4 regions of the Streptomyces sp. NPDC026092 genome follow, and region 1 is predicted to be linked to each of the others. Evidence: riboswitches for the same ligand, from Rfam matches in the RefSeq annotation. Region 1 holds a riboswitch; each other region holds the start of a gene.

What was found. A riboswitch is a leader RNA that binds a small molecule or an ion and turns the genes downstream of it on or off. The one in region 1 is predicted to bind cyclic di-AMP.
Positions count from the first base shown of each region.
Region 2: linked by a shared signal. The riboswitch ahead of AB0F56_RS01210 (LysM peptidoglycan-binding domain-containing M23 family metallopeptidase) and the one ahead of AB0F56_RS30905 (M23 family metallopeptidase) in region 1 are both predicted to bind cyclic di-AMP.
Region 3: linked by a shared signal. The riboswitch ahead of AB0F56_RS22030 (M23 family metallopeptidase) and the one ahead of AB0F56_RS30905 (M23 family metallopeptidase) in region 1 are both predicted to bind cyclic di-AMP.
Region 4: linked by a shared signal. The riboswitch ahead of AB0F56_RS29400 (transglycosylase family protein) and the one ahead of AB0F56_RS30905 (M23 family metallopeptidase) in region 1 are both predicted to bind cyclic di-AMP.

Region 1 is NZ_JBEZYN010000024.1:94,752-97,682, forward strand. Features, by position in the region: gene AB0F56_RS30900 (PP2C family protein-serine/threonine phosphatase) at 20-1,177, shown strand; cyclic di-AMP (ydaO/yuaA leader) riboswitch at 1,414-1,561, shown strand; gene AB0F56_RS30905 (M23 family metallopeptidase) at 1,573-2,661, shown strand; gene AB0F56_RS30910 (aldo/keto reductase) at 2,842-2,931, shown strand, end outside.
Region 2 is NZ_JBEZYN010000001.1:266,160-269,090, forward strand. Features, by position in the region: gene AB0F56_RS01205 (tyrosine-protein phosphatase) at 1-684, opposite strand, end outside; cyclic di-AMP (ydaO/yuaA leader) riboswitch at 1,079-1,238, shown strand; gene AB0F56_RS01210 (LysM peptidoglycan-binding domain-containing M23 family metallopeptidase) at 1,243-2,187, shown strand; gene AB0F56_RS01215 (SGNH/GDSL hydrolase family protein) at 2,392-2,931, shown strand, end outside.
Region 3 is NZ_JBEZYN010000013.1:116,011-118,941, reverse strand. Features, by position in the region: gene AB0F56_RS22035 (GntR family transcriptional regulator) at 1-666, opposite strand, end outside; gene AB0F56_RS22030 (M23 family metallopeptidase) at 845-1,630, opposite strand; cyclic di-AMP (ydaO/yuaA leader) riboswitch at 1,643-1,809, opposite strand; gene AB0F56_RS22025 (pitrilysin family protein) at 2,033-2,931, opposite strand, start outside.
Region 4 is NZ_JBEZYN010000022.1:27,395-30,325, reverse strand. Features, by position in the region: gene eno (phosphopyruvate hydratase) at 1-525, opposite strand, end outside; gene AB0F56_RS29400 (transglycosylase family protein) at 861-1,550, opposite strand; cyclic di-AMP (ydaO/yuaA leader) riboswitch at 1,554-1,730, opposite strand; gene AB0F56_RS29395 (transglycosylase family protein) at 1,996-2,931, opposite strand, start outside.

The DNA.
Region 1 (2,931 bases):
CGGCCGGGCGAACGGACCGATGGACGGCTCGCGCAACGGCCTCTCCCCGCGCGCCCCGCGCCGGCGGGCCGAGCGGGCCCGGCGCTTCATCCGGGCCCTGCCGCCGCTGGTGATCCTCGGCGGGATCGTCTTCGACCTGGCCACCCCCGCCGCGTACACCGCCTCCCCGATGTTCTCCGCCGCGCCGCTCATCGCCGCCCCGTTCTTCTCCATGCTGACGACGCTGCTCACCGGCATCGCCGCCGTCCTCGCCGGCATCGGCCTGCACGTCTACAACGGCACCGCCGACGACATCCCCGCCCTCACCGAGACGCTGACCGTCGTCACCGTCTCCGCCCTCGCCCTGCTGATCAACCGGGTCGTGCGGCGCAGCGGCGAGCGGCTCGCCTCGGCGCGGGTGATCGCGGAGACCGCGCAGAAGGCCGTGCTGCCGACGCCCGCCGAGCGGATCGGCGGGCTCCAGGTCGCGGCCCGCTACGAGGCCGCGCAGGCGGACGCGTTCATCGGCGGGGACCTGTTCGCCGTCCAGGACACGCCGTTCGGGGTACGGCTCGTGGTCGGGGACGTGCGCGGCAAGGGGCTCGACGCGGTCGAGGCGGTCGCCGTCGTGATCGGCGCCTTCCGGGAGGCGGCCGAGCAGGAGGCCTCGCTGGAGGGGGTCGCCCAGCGCCTCGAACGGGCGCTGGCCCGCGAGGGCACCCGCCGCTCCGGGCTCGACGCCTTCGAGGGGTTCACCACGGCCGTCCTGGCGGAGATCCCGCGCGGGGGCGGGCGGGTACGGGTCGTGAACCGGGGCCACCCCGAGCCGCTGCTGCTGTACGCGGACGGGGGCCTGACCCACCTGGAGCCGACCGAGCCCGCGCTGCCGCTCGGCATGGGCGAGCTGGCTGCCTGGCCGGACCGGGCCGACGAGGCCCCGTACCCGCCGGGCGCCACGCTGCTCCTCTACACCGACGGGCTCTCCGAGGCGCGCGACGCCTCGGGGGCCTTCTACGAACCGGCCGAGCGGCTCGTCGGGAGGATCTTCCCGGGGCCGGAGGAGATGCTCGACGCGCTCGTCGACGACGTCCGCCGGTACACGGGCGGGGGCTCCACCGACGACATGGCGCTGCTCGCCGTGAGCCGGCCGGGAGCGGGGCAGCCGGAGCGGCGCCGGACGATGCCCGTGGTGCCGTGACGTACCTCGTTCCGCATGTGGTGACCTTGTGTAGTGGAGGTGTACCGCTCCGATAACAATTGACGAACCATCAGTTCCGGGGTGGCGGTAAGACTCCGTACTGAAGCGGGATCAAATCGGGCTGTACCAGCTCAATCTCGTGAATGATCAACCGGAACGGCTTGGAATCCGGCCCTCGTGTCTATTAACGTTCGATAACGCAGCGCGGTCGTCCCAGCCGTCGCAAGAGACGGCACCGTGCGCGTGCGCCGAATCCTGAAAGGGAACCGGGGAACCACTACTTGGGGTGAATCGGGCACCTCCGCATCCGTGCGGAACCGCCCGTAGGAGACCTTCCTGCTCCGAACCCGTCAGCTAACCCGGTAGGCGAGAAGGAAGGAAAGGAGCACGCCTCCGTGGCGTCCAACAGCCCTGCCCCCGACGGTCTTTCCGATGGGTTCAACGCGTTCGGCGCCCGTGGCGCCGCCGGGACGGACGACGACGCGACGACGCTGGGGGAGTGGAACCCGACCGAGGACTCCCTGCGCCAGCAGGCCCGTTCGGGCGGCCGCCACCGCGTCGTGAAGCAGCGCTCCGGCTTCGCCCGCTCCTCCACCGTCCTCGGCGTCGGTGTCATCGCGGCCGTCGGCGCGGGCGGCATGGCGACCGCCAAGGAGAAGCCCCCGGTCTCGATATCGCTGCCCGACCTCAACCTGCCGGACGCCTCCGAGCTGCCCGGTGTCGGCGAGTTCATCTCCGACGGCGGTTCGGACTCCGGTACGACCAACCCGCAGCCGCTCACGGCCACCCTCGCCCTGCCGGCCGACGGCGTCGAGAAGGCCGGAAGCGGCCAGTCCGCCTCCGCCTCGACCGCCGACGCCGGCGAGGCGCTGCGCGCCCGCATCCTGCAGCAGGCCGAGCAGCAGCAGGCCTCCGCCGACGCCGCCGAGAAGGCCGCTGCGGAGAAGGCCGCCGCCGAGAAGGCCGCCCTTGAGGCCGCCGCCAAGGCGGACCAGGCCGAGAAGGAAGCGGCCGCGGCGAAGAAGAAGGCCGAGGAGGAGGCTGCGGCGAAGGCCGAGGCGGAGCGCCTCGCGAAGCTCGCCGCGAGCTACTCGCTGCCGACGTCCTCGTACACGATCACCTCCACGTACGGCCAGTCCGGCTCCATGTGGTCCTCCGGCCAGCACACGGGCCTCGACTTCGCGGCGCCGACCGGCACGCCGGTCAAGGCCGTGCACGGCGGCACCATCAAGTCGGCCGGCTGGTCCGGCTCGTACGGCTACCGGATCGTCCTCGAACTCGAGGACGGTACGGAGATCTGGTACGCGCACCTGTCCTCGATGACCGCGAGCGTCGGCCAGACCGTGGGCACCGGCGACACGATCGGGCGCGTGGGCGCGACCGGCAACGTGACCGGCCCGCACCTCCACCTGGAGGTCCACACCGCGGGCGGCTCGGGCATCGACCCGGCGGCCTGGCTGGGCAACAAGGGCCTCTCGGTCTAAGGGCTTCCCGGTCCAAGGGCCTCGCGGCCCAACGGCCTCTCGGTCCGAGGGCCCGGCGGCCCAACGGCCTCGCGGTCCGAGGACCTCCCGAGCCCTCACGACTCCGGCAGCCCTGGCGTAACCCCCCCCACGTCAGGGCTGCCGGAATACCCGTACCCGGGGCGGTCGTTGTACCGTCCCATGACCTCACTGCGCCCACTGGGCACTTCCGAACTGAACGTCTTCCCCCTCGCGCTCGGCGGCAACGTCTTCGGCTGGTCCTCCAGCGAG
Region 2 (2,931 bases), on a different contig from region 1:
TTCGACCCGCGCGTCGAACAGCGGGCTGATCAGCTCCATCACCTCGGGCGCCATCGCGTCCGAGGCCGAAGAGGCGCGGCGCACCTTGTAGCGGCGGTGCGGGTCGTTCGACTTCACGTAGTCGGCCTCGATCGCCTCGCGCTCGACGCCCACCGCGAGCAGCGAGATGGCGATGGAGAGGCCGGCCCGGTCCTTGCCGGCCGCGCAGTGCATGAGCGCCGGGACGCTGTCCTCGGCGAGCGCGTGCAGGATGCGGCTGTGCTCCGCCGTCCGCTCCACGATCATCTGCCGGTACGAATCGGACATTCGGGTCGCGGCCTTCCCGTCGCCGAGGATCTCGCGGAGCTGCTCCAGCTCGCCGGAGCGGACGAGCTTCCAGAACTCCTTGCCGTCGGCCGGGTCGTTGAGCGGTATGTTCACATTCCGTACACCGGGCAGTTCGACGTCCGGGCCCTCGATCTTGACGTCGGCCTGATTGCGGAAGTCGAAGATCGTGTGCAGCCCAAGGGTGGAGAGGAACGCCGCGTCCTCCTCGGTGGCGTGGGCCAGGTGGCCACTGCGGAAGAGGCGTCCGAAGCGCACCGCACCACCGTCCACGGTCGGCAGTCCGCCCACGTCACGGAAGTTGCGTACCCCGGCGAGCTCGGGTTCGGTCGACGGGACCTGGGGCAGCTGCTGCGTCACGAGTGCTCCTGAAGGTAGACGGATCGCGATCGGTTCCTGATCGATTCCTGGGGCAATCATCCCGGGTGCCGGGGGCCGTGCGCACCCCTGGGTAAGGGAATGGGCGTTCTGTCCGAATTAAACCCTTCGATATAACGCGCCCTGGTTGCAGGGGAGATGGGATTCGGGGCGTGAGCAGCGTCTCAAAGGTGACGGACCGTGCCTGATCGTCCGGACCAATTCCCTGGCCGGAAAAGGAAATCGATCCTCCGTCATCCACGGAGGGTGACCGGAATACGGCGCGAATATCACGCCGCGGAATGCGGGCGGAATCGGGCGGCTTGTTCGGCTCGACTCCGCTCGTCTAGCGTCACGCTCAATCCGGTCGGACCGCCGAATCCTGCCACCGCCCGGAATCGAATCCGCACCCATCCACGTACGGCAGGAGCGGGGGACCCAGGTAAGTACGCCGCACCGGCCCGACCGGACGGCTTGGGGTGAAGTCGCGTGAGAACGCGGCCGGACATCTCCAGTCCGAACCCGACAGCTCACCTCGCAGGCGACGGAGAGGAATTCGCCATGCCCGCGAAGGGTAAGCATCGCCGTCCCAAGGTCAACCCGATCACGCGCGGATTCGTCGCCGCCGGCACCGGTGGCGCCGTCGTCGCCCTCCCGCTGCTCGGCGCGACCGGAGCCCACGCCGCCGAGAAGGCCGCTCCGACCGTGACGCCCGAGAAGGCCGTCGCCGCTCTCGCCGCCACCCCCGCGAAGGCCCCGGCCGCTCCGGCCGCCGCCCCCGCGGCGAAGCCGAAGACGTACTCCGTCGTCCGCGGCGACTACCTGTCGAAGATCGCCGCCGAGCACGACCTCAAGGGTGGCTGGCAGAAGCTCTACGCGGACAACCGCCAGGTCGTCGGCGAGAACCCGTCGCTGATCCTGCCCGGCATGAAGCTCACCCTCGGCGCCAAGTCCACGGCCGCCCCGAAGGCCGCGGCGCCCAAGGCCGCTCCGAAGGCCGAGAAGAAGTCCTCGTCCTCCGACACGAGCGAGTCGCGCGCCTCCCGCTCCTCCGAGCGCAGCACGGCCACCCAGGACTCCGCCCCCGCCCAGGCCTCCTCCTCCGGCTGGGTCGCTCCGGTCGGCGGCGGCATCTCCACCCCGTACCGAGCCTCCGGCTCGATGTGGTCCTCCGGCTACCACACCGGTGTCGACTTCATCGCCTCCTCCGGCACCTCGGTGAAGGCCGTCGGCGCGGGCACCGTCCACTCGGCCGGCTGGAGCGGCGCGTACGGCAACGAGGTCGTCATCCAGCACGCCGACGGCACGTACTCCCAGTACGCCCACCTCTCCTCGCTCTCCGTCTCGACCGGCCAGACCGTCACCGGCGGCCAGCAGATCGGCCTCTCCGGCTCGACCGGCAACTCCAGCGGCCCGCACCTGCACTTCGAGATCCGCACCGGCCCGAGCTACGGCTCGGACATCGACCCGCTGGCGTACCTGCGCCAGCACGGCGTCGGCATCTGACGCCTCCGCATCACCCGCGTCACCAGCAGCACCCCACAGGGGCCCGGCACTTCGGTGTGCCGGGCCCCTGCGGCGTATTCCGGCTTGGTGGAATCTTGACCGGTGGCATATCTCACCCGGCGTCAACCCCTCCTTACGGTCGCGTAGGTCACATACGTAAGGGAAAGATGAACTCCCGTGGCAGACGATTCGAGATCAAGAGACATGAAGGCATTCGGGTCGTACGCGGCGATCGGGGACAGCTTCACGGAGGGCGTGGGAGATCCCGGGCCGGACGGGAAGTACGTCGGCTGGGCGGACCGTTTCGCGGTACTCCTCGCCGACCAATTGCCGGAGCACGACGCATTTCGTTACGCCAACCTGGCCGTCCGGGGGCGGCTCCTCGACCAGATCGTCGCGGAGCAGGTCCCGAGGGCCAAGGAACTCGCCCCCGACCTGGTGAGTTTCTGCGCGGGCGGCAACGACATCATCCGCCCCGGCACCGACCCGGACGACGTCGCCGAGCGCTTCGAGCGCGCCGTCGCCGACCTGACGTCGGCGGTCGGCACGGTGATGGTGACGACCGGCTTCGACACCCGCGACGTACCCGTGCTGCGGCACCTGCGCGGCAAGATCGCGACGTACACGGCCCACGTCCGGGCCATCGCCGACCGCTACGACTGCCCGGTCCTCGACCTGTGGTCGCTCAAGTCGGTGCAGGACAGGCGGGCCTGGGACGACGACCGGCTGCACCTGTCGCCCGAG
Region 3 (2,931 bases), on a different contig from region 1:
GACATGTTGCGAAGTCCTCACACGCCCGCGCGGTGGACGCTCGGGGCGCTTCAGCCGGTGCAGCAGCAGGGAGCGCTCGGCGTGCAGCGCGGTCAGGGCGCGGGCCCGTTCGGCGTCGCCGCGCGCCACCGCGTCCACGATCGCCCCGTGCTCCGCCCAGGCCTCGACCGGCTGGGCGGGGGCCTCGACCGCGTACATCCAGGCGATCTTGTGCCGCAGCTGGGTGAGCAGGGCGGTGAGCGCCGGGCTGCCCGAGGCCTGCGCCAGGGTCTCGTGGAACCAGCCGCCGAGCGAGCGCAGATCGTCCCCCTGACCGCGCCTGGCCCGCTCCTGCCCCAGTCTGACCAGGCCGCGCAGCACCTTGAGGTGCGCCTCGGTGCGGCGTTGCGCGGCCCGGGCCGCGCCGAGCGGTTCGAGGAGCGAGCGCATGTCCAGGAGGTCGGCCGCCTCCTGCTCGGTCGGCTCGGCCACCTGGGCGCCCGCGTGCCGGCGGGTGATCACGAAGCCCTCGGACTCCAGGGTGCGCAGCGCCTCGCGGACCGGGACGCGGGAGACTCCGTACCGGCGGGCCAGCTGCTCCTCGGTCAGCCGGCTGCCGCGCTCGAAGACGCCGGTGACGATGTCGTCCCGGATCGCCGTGCACACCGAGTGCGCGGGAATGCGCATGATCGACCTCCGCCTTAATACGCGCGAAACCGGTTGTCCGGTGACTCTATTGCAGCGGGGCGGTATTTCCGACGGGTCCTCGGTAATCATGGATATCTTTTGGTCAGCGAAAAGCCCCGGCTCAGTACGAGCCGGGGCTTTTCTGACGTGCGGTGCGGGACCTCGACGGCCGGTCGGGTCAGACGTTCACGCCGCGGGCGCGGAGGTACGCGACCGGGTTGATGTCGGAGCCGTACTCGGCGGTGGTGCGGGCCTCGAAGTGGAGGTGCGGGCCGGTGGAGTTGCCGGTCGAGCCCGAGATGCCTATCTGCTGGCCCGGGGTGACGGACTGGCCGACGGAGACACTGATGGCCGAGAGGTGCCCGTACTGGGTGTACGTGCCGTCGTTCATCCGGATGACGATGTTGTTGCCGTACGCGCCGCCCCAGCCGGCCTCGACGACGGTGCCGGAGCCGACGGAGACGACCTTGGTGCCGGAGGCGGCGTGGAAGTCGACGCCGGAGTGGCTGCCGGAGGACCAGAGGGAGCCGCCGGTCTTGTAGCCGGTGGAGACGTACGAGCCGGCCACGGGCAGCTGGAAGGAGTTCAGGCGCTTGCGCTCGGCCTCACGGGCGGCGCGCTCCTTGGCCGCGCGGATCTCCTTGGCGCGGGCCTCCGCCTTGCGCTTGGCCTCCGCCTTGGCGCGGGCCTCGGCGACGCGCTTGGCCTCGGCCTCGGCGGCCTCGCGCTCCTGCGCGGCGGCCTGGGCGTCGATCTTGTCGGCGAGGGCGTTGTCGGCCACGACGACCTGGGTCAGGCCGGTGTCCTCGAGGGAGGGGGCGTCCGTGTCGGCGGCGAGCGCCGGGGAGGCCAGGGTGCCGATGACGCCGGCGGTGGCGAGGGACGCGACGCCGGCGACGCCTGCGCTGCGGCGCGCCAGACGGCTCGGACCACGATGCTTCCCGGTGGCACGGGTGAACGCCATGTAGTGGCTGATCCTTTCCTTCCTTCTCGCCTACCGGGTTAGCTGACGGGTTCGGAGCAGGAAGGTCTCCTACGGGCCCCTCCGCACGGATGCGAAGGCGTCCGATTCACCCCAGGGACTTCGTGTGGGTCCCCGGCTCCCCAGGCTCGCGCCTGACGGGGACTCGGCGATGACTGTCCGATGCCGCGGGCGCGGCGGGTGCAACTGGCGAACAGCCGGACCGACGCTAAGCGGATCGTCTTTCAATCACCAAACAGACACGCCAGTTTGTAAGACATGCCACAGGGCATACGGTCACCCTCCGCCCCAATACGGACATAGCGGAGGACCCCGACGTAACGTGACGTCGGGGTCCTCCGTTTGCTCCGCTTCGGCGGCGGTGCGCCGCTCGATGCTGCTCGATCAGCCGGTGACGACGGTGACTTCGCCGATGCCGAGGGCCCGGACCGGCTCCTCGATCTCGGCCGCGTCACCCACGAGCACCGTGACGAGCCGGTCCACCGGGAAGGCGTTGACGACGGCTGCCGTCGCCTCGACCGTGCCGGTCTCGGCCAGGCGCGCGTACAACTGCGCCTGGAAGTCGTCCGGGAGGTGCTGCTCGACCTGGTCGGAGAGGGTCGCCGCGACGGAGGCCGCGGTCTCGTACTTGAGCGGAGCCACGCCCACCAGGTTCTGCACGGCCACGTCGCGCTCGGCGTCCGTCAGGCCCTCGGCGGCGAGGGTGCGCAGCACCTTCCACAGGTCGTCAAGTGCCGGGCCGGTGTTGGGGGTGTCCACGGAGCCGCTGATGGCGAGCATCGAGGCGCCGTGGCCCTCGCCGTCGGAGCGCAGGACCTGGCCGAAGGCCCGGACACCGTAGGTGTAGCCCTTCTCCTCGCGCAGGACGCGGTCCAGGCGGGAGGTGAGCGTGCCGCCGAGGCAGTACGTGCCGAGGACCTGGGCGGCCCAGACGCGGTCGTGCCGGTCGGCGCCCACGCGGCCGATCAGCAGCTGGGTCTGGACGGCGCCCGGCCGGTCGACGATGACCACACGGCCTGTGTCGTCGGCCGTGATCGGCGGCATGGGCCGGGGCTCCGCGCTGTTGCCCGTCCAGGCACCGAGCGACTCGGCGAGGACTTTGTCCAGGTCCACGTCGGTCAGGTCGCCGACGACCACGGCGGTGGCCGTGGACGGCCGCAGGTGGGTCTGGAAGAAGGCGCGGACGGCGGCGGCGTCGATGGCGGCCACCGTGTCCTCGGTGCCCTGGCGCGGCCGGGACATGCGGGACTCGGCCGGGAAGAGCTCCTTGGAGAGCTGCTTGG
Region 4 (2,931 bases), on a different contig from region 1:
CTCCGCGCCGATCGGCGCGATCATGAACTCCTGGATGTCCACGTTGGAGTCGGCGTGCGAGCCGCCGTTCAGGATGTTCATCATCGGAACGGGCAGCAGGTGCGCGTTCGGGCCGCCGAGGTAGCGGAAGAGCGGGAGGTCGGAGGCCTCGGACGCGGCGTGCGCGACGGCGAGGGAGACGCCGAGGATGGCGTTGGCGCCGAGGGAGGCCTTGTTGTCCGTGGCGTCCAGGTCGAACATGGCCTGGTCGATGAGGCGCTGCTCGGTGGCGTCGTAGCCGACGAGCTCCGGGCCGATCTGCTCGATCACGGCGAGGACGGCCTTCTCGACGCCCTTGCCCTGGTAGCGGTTCTTGTCTCCGTCACGGAGCTCAATGGCCTCGAACGCACCGGTGGAGGCACCGGACGGAACGGCAGCACGGCCGGTGCTGCCGTCGTCGAGGCCGACCTCGACCTCGACCGTGGGGTTGCCTCGGGAGTCCAGGATTTCCCGGGCTACGACGACGTCGATGGACGGCACGAGCATCTCCTTCTGGGATGTGACGCTAGATGTGACGCTTGCGGTGCAGGGTCGCTTTGGCCTTGCGACAAGAGCCTAACCGGCTCCAGGGCTCCAGCCAGCCGGGCGCCCGCCCCCTGGGACGAAAAAGGACCCAAGGGCATGCATCTCGGGCCAAAGGGCCCCAGAACTACTCGGCGGTAACCGGCTCGGTACCGGTCGGGCGAGACGCCAACCGGTCCCGGACAGCGCGGAACCCCGGCCCGGAGCGCACGGGGGAAGAAACGCTCCGGACCGGGGTGGTCACCGCGGGAGGGTCGTAGGACCCGCGCGAGCCGCCGGACTCACACGAGCCGTCGGGCTCACTTCAGGTGAAGCTGCTGGCCCGGGTAGATCAGGTCGGCGTCCTCGACGACGTCCTTGTTGAGCTCGAAGAGCTTCGCCCAGCCGCCCTTGACGTCGTGGGCGGCGGCGATGGTGCTCAGGGTGTCGCCGGAGACGACCTTGTACTCGCCGTCGCCCTTCTTGACCTTCTTGCCGGTCGGGGTGGTGACGGTCTTCTTCGACTCGGCCTTGGGCGCGGCCTTCGGGGCGGTCCGCTGCTCGCTGCGGGTCGTCGGCTGCTCGGCCTTGCGCTCCGGCTTCGGCGCGCTCTCCTCGACGGGAGCGGCGCCGGGGGAGGCGGCCGACAGGCCCACGCCACAGCTCGGCCAGGCGCCCTTGCCCTGACCGGCGAGGACCTTCTCGGCGATGGCGATCTGCTGCGACTTGGAGGCCTGGTCGGCGCTCGCGGCGTACGCGGTGCCACCGAAGGCGGCCCAGGTGGAGCTGGAGAACTGCAGGCCGCCGTAGTAGCCGTTGCCGGTGTTGATCGACCAGTTGCCGCCGGACTCGCACTGGGCGACCTTGTCCCACTCGGAGACGGTGGCGGCCGAGGCGGTGCCGGCGCCCATCAGGGGGGCGGCGACGGCGACGCCGGCGACGCCGGCGAGGGCGACGGCGCGGGTGGCCTTGGAGGGACGACGGTGTTTGCCCTTGGCGGAAAACAGCATGGAGATTCTCCTCACCGACGCCTACGAGGTGAGCTGTCGGGTTCGGGCCGATGTGAGTTGCCCGGCCGCGCGACCTAGCGCGCGGCTTCACCCCAAGCCGTTCCTTCGGCCGTCTGTCTCAACGGCCGGGGACGGCACTTACCTTGGGTCCCCCGCTCCTGCCTACGGCGCTTGACGCGACGACTGTTCCCATCGGCCGACGGCAGGATTCGGCGTTTCGGTCGACGGGGCCCGCGGTGGCGAGCGGTCACGACCGTAGACACAGACCCGGGGGAAGTTCAAAGACGCCCATGAGGGACAAAACGCCCCTACTTGCCTCGGGATGAAAGGTGTTTACGCAGGTGAGAGGTGACGGAAGCGGAGTTCGCGGACGAGACATGCCAGTTGAGGCGAAGAGACCCATGTCTCACTTGCGCAGAACCGGACATTCAGCCCCGAACCGCCCCTACTTCGCGTCCGTTTCCGCCGTCTTGTCCGCGGTCTTGTCCGCAGGGGTCCCGAGCGTCAGATCGAGGCTCTGGCCAGGGAGGATGAGGTCCGGGTCGGCGCCCACGGTCGAGCGGTTGGCGTCGTAGAGGGCGCCCCAGCCGCCGGGGAGTTCGTTGCGCTGGGCGATCTCGGTGAGGTTGTCGCCGGGCTTGACGGTGTATGCGCCGATAGCGTCGGCAATGCCCTGGGAGGGCGTTTTGTCCGTGTCGCCCCCACTGCCCCGGTTCGCGCGCTCCTCGACGGAGCCGTCCACTGTCGGCGCGTCAGACGGCGAGGCGTGACGCCCTGTTTCGCGATCCTTGTCCGTATTACCCGTCTCCTCCGGTGCCGCGTCGCCCCGGTGCTTGCCGGTGCCCGGCGCGGACGGGGAGGTCGACGACTCGGGCGTCGTCGGCGTGGTGGAGGTCTCAGGCGTGGTGGAGGTCTCAGGGGTCGCCGTGGACGGCGTGGAGACCTCGGCGGAGGGGGTGGAGGGGCCCTGGGTCTTCGACGAGCCGTCCGGGAGGCCGGAGGTGCGGTTGGACTCGGGGCGCGGGCCGGTCGGCTCGGACGGCTTGACGGACGGGCCGGGGTCGACGTCGGGCTTGGCGCCGTCGTTGGTCAGGCCGGCGATCGGCGCGCAGGTGGCCCACTGGGTGTCACCCGCGGCAAGGGCCTTTTCGGCCACCGCGATCTGCTGGGCTCGGCTGGCGAGGTCCGCGCTCGTCGCGTACGCCAGTCCGCCGTGGCGCTCCCAGCTCTCCTGGGTGAACTGCAGTCCGCCGTAGAGCCCGTTGCCGAAGTGGGCGCTCCACTGGCCGCCCGAGGAGCACTCGGCGACCCGGTCCCAGGTGGCGGAGTCCGCGGCGGAGGCGGAGCCTGCCGCCAAGAGCGGCAACGCGAGGGCCGATCC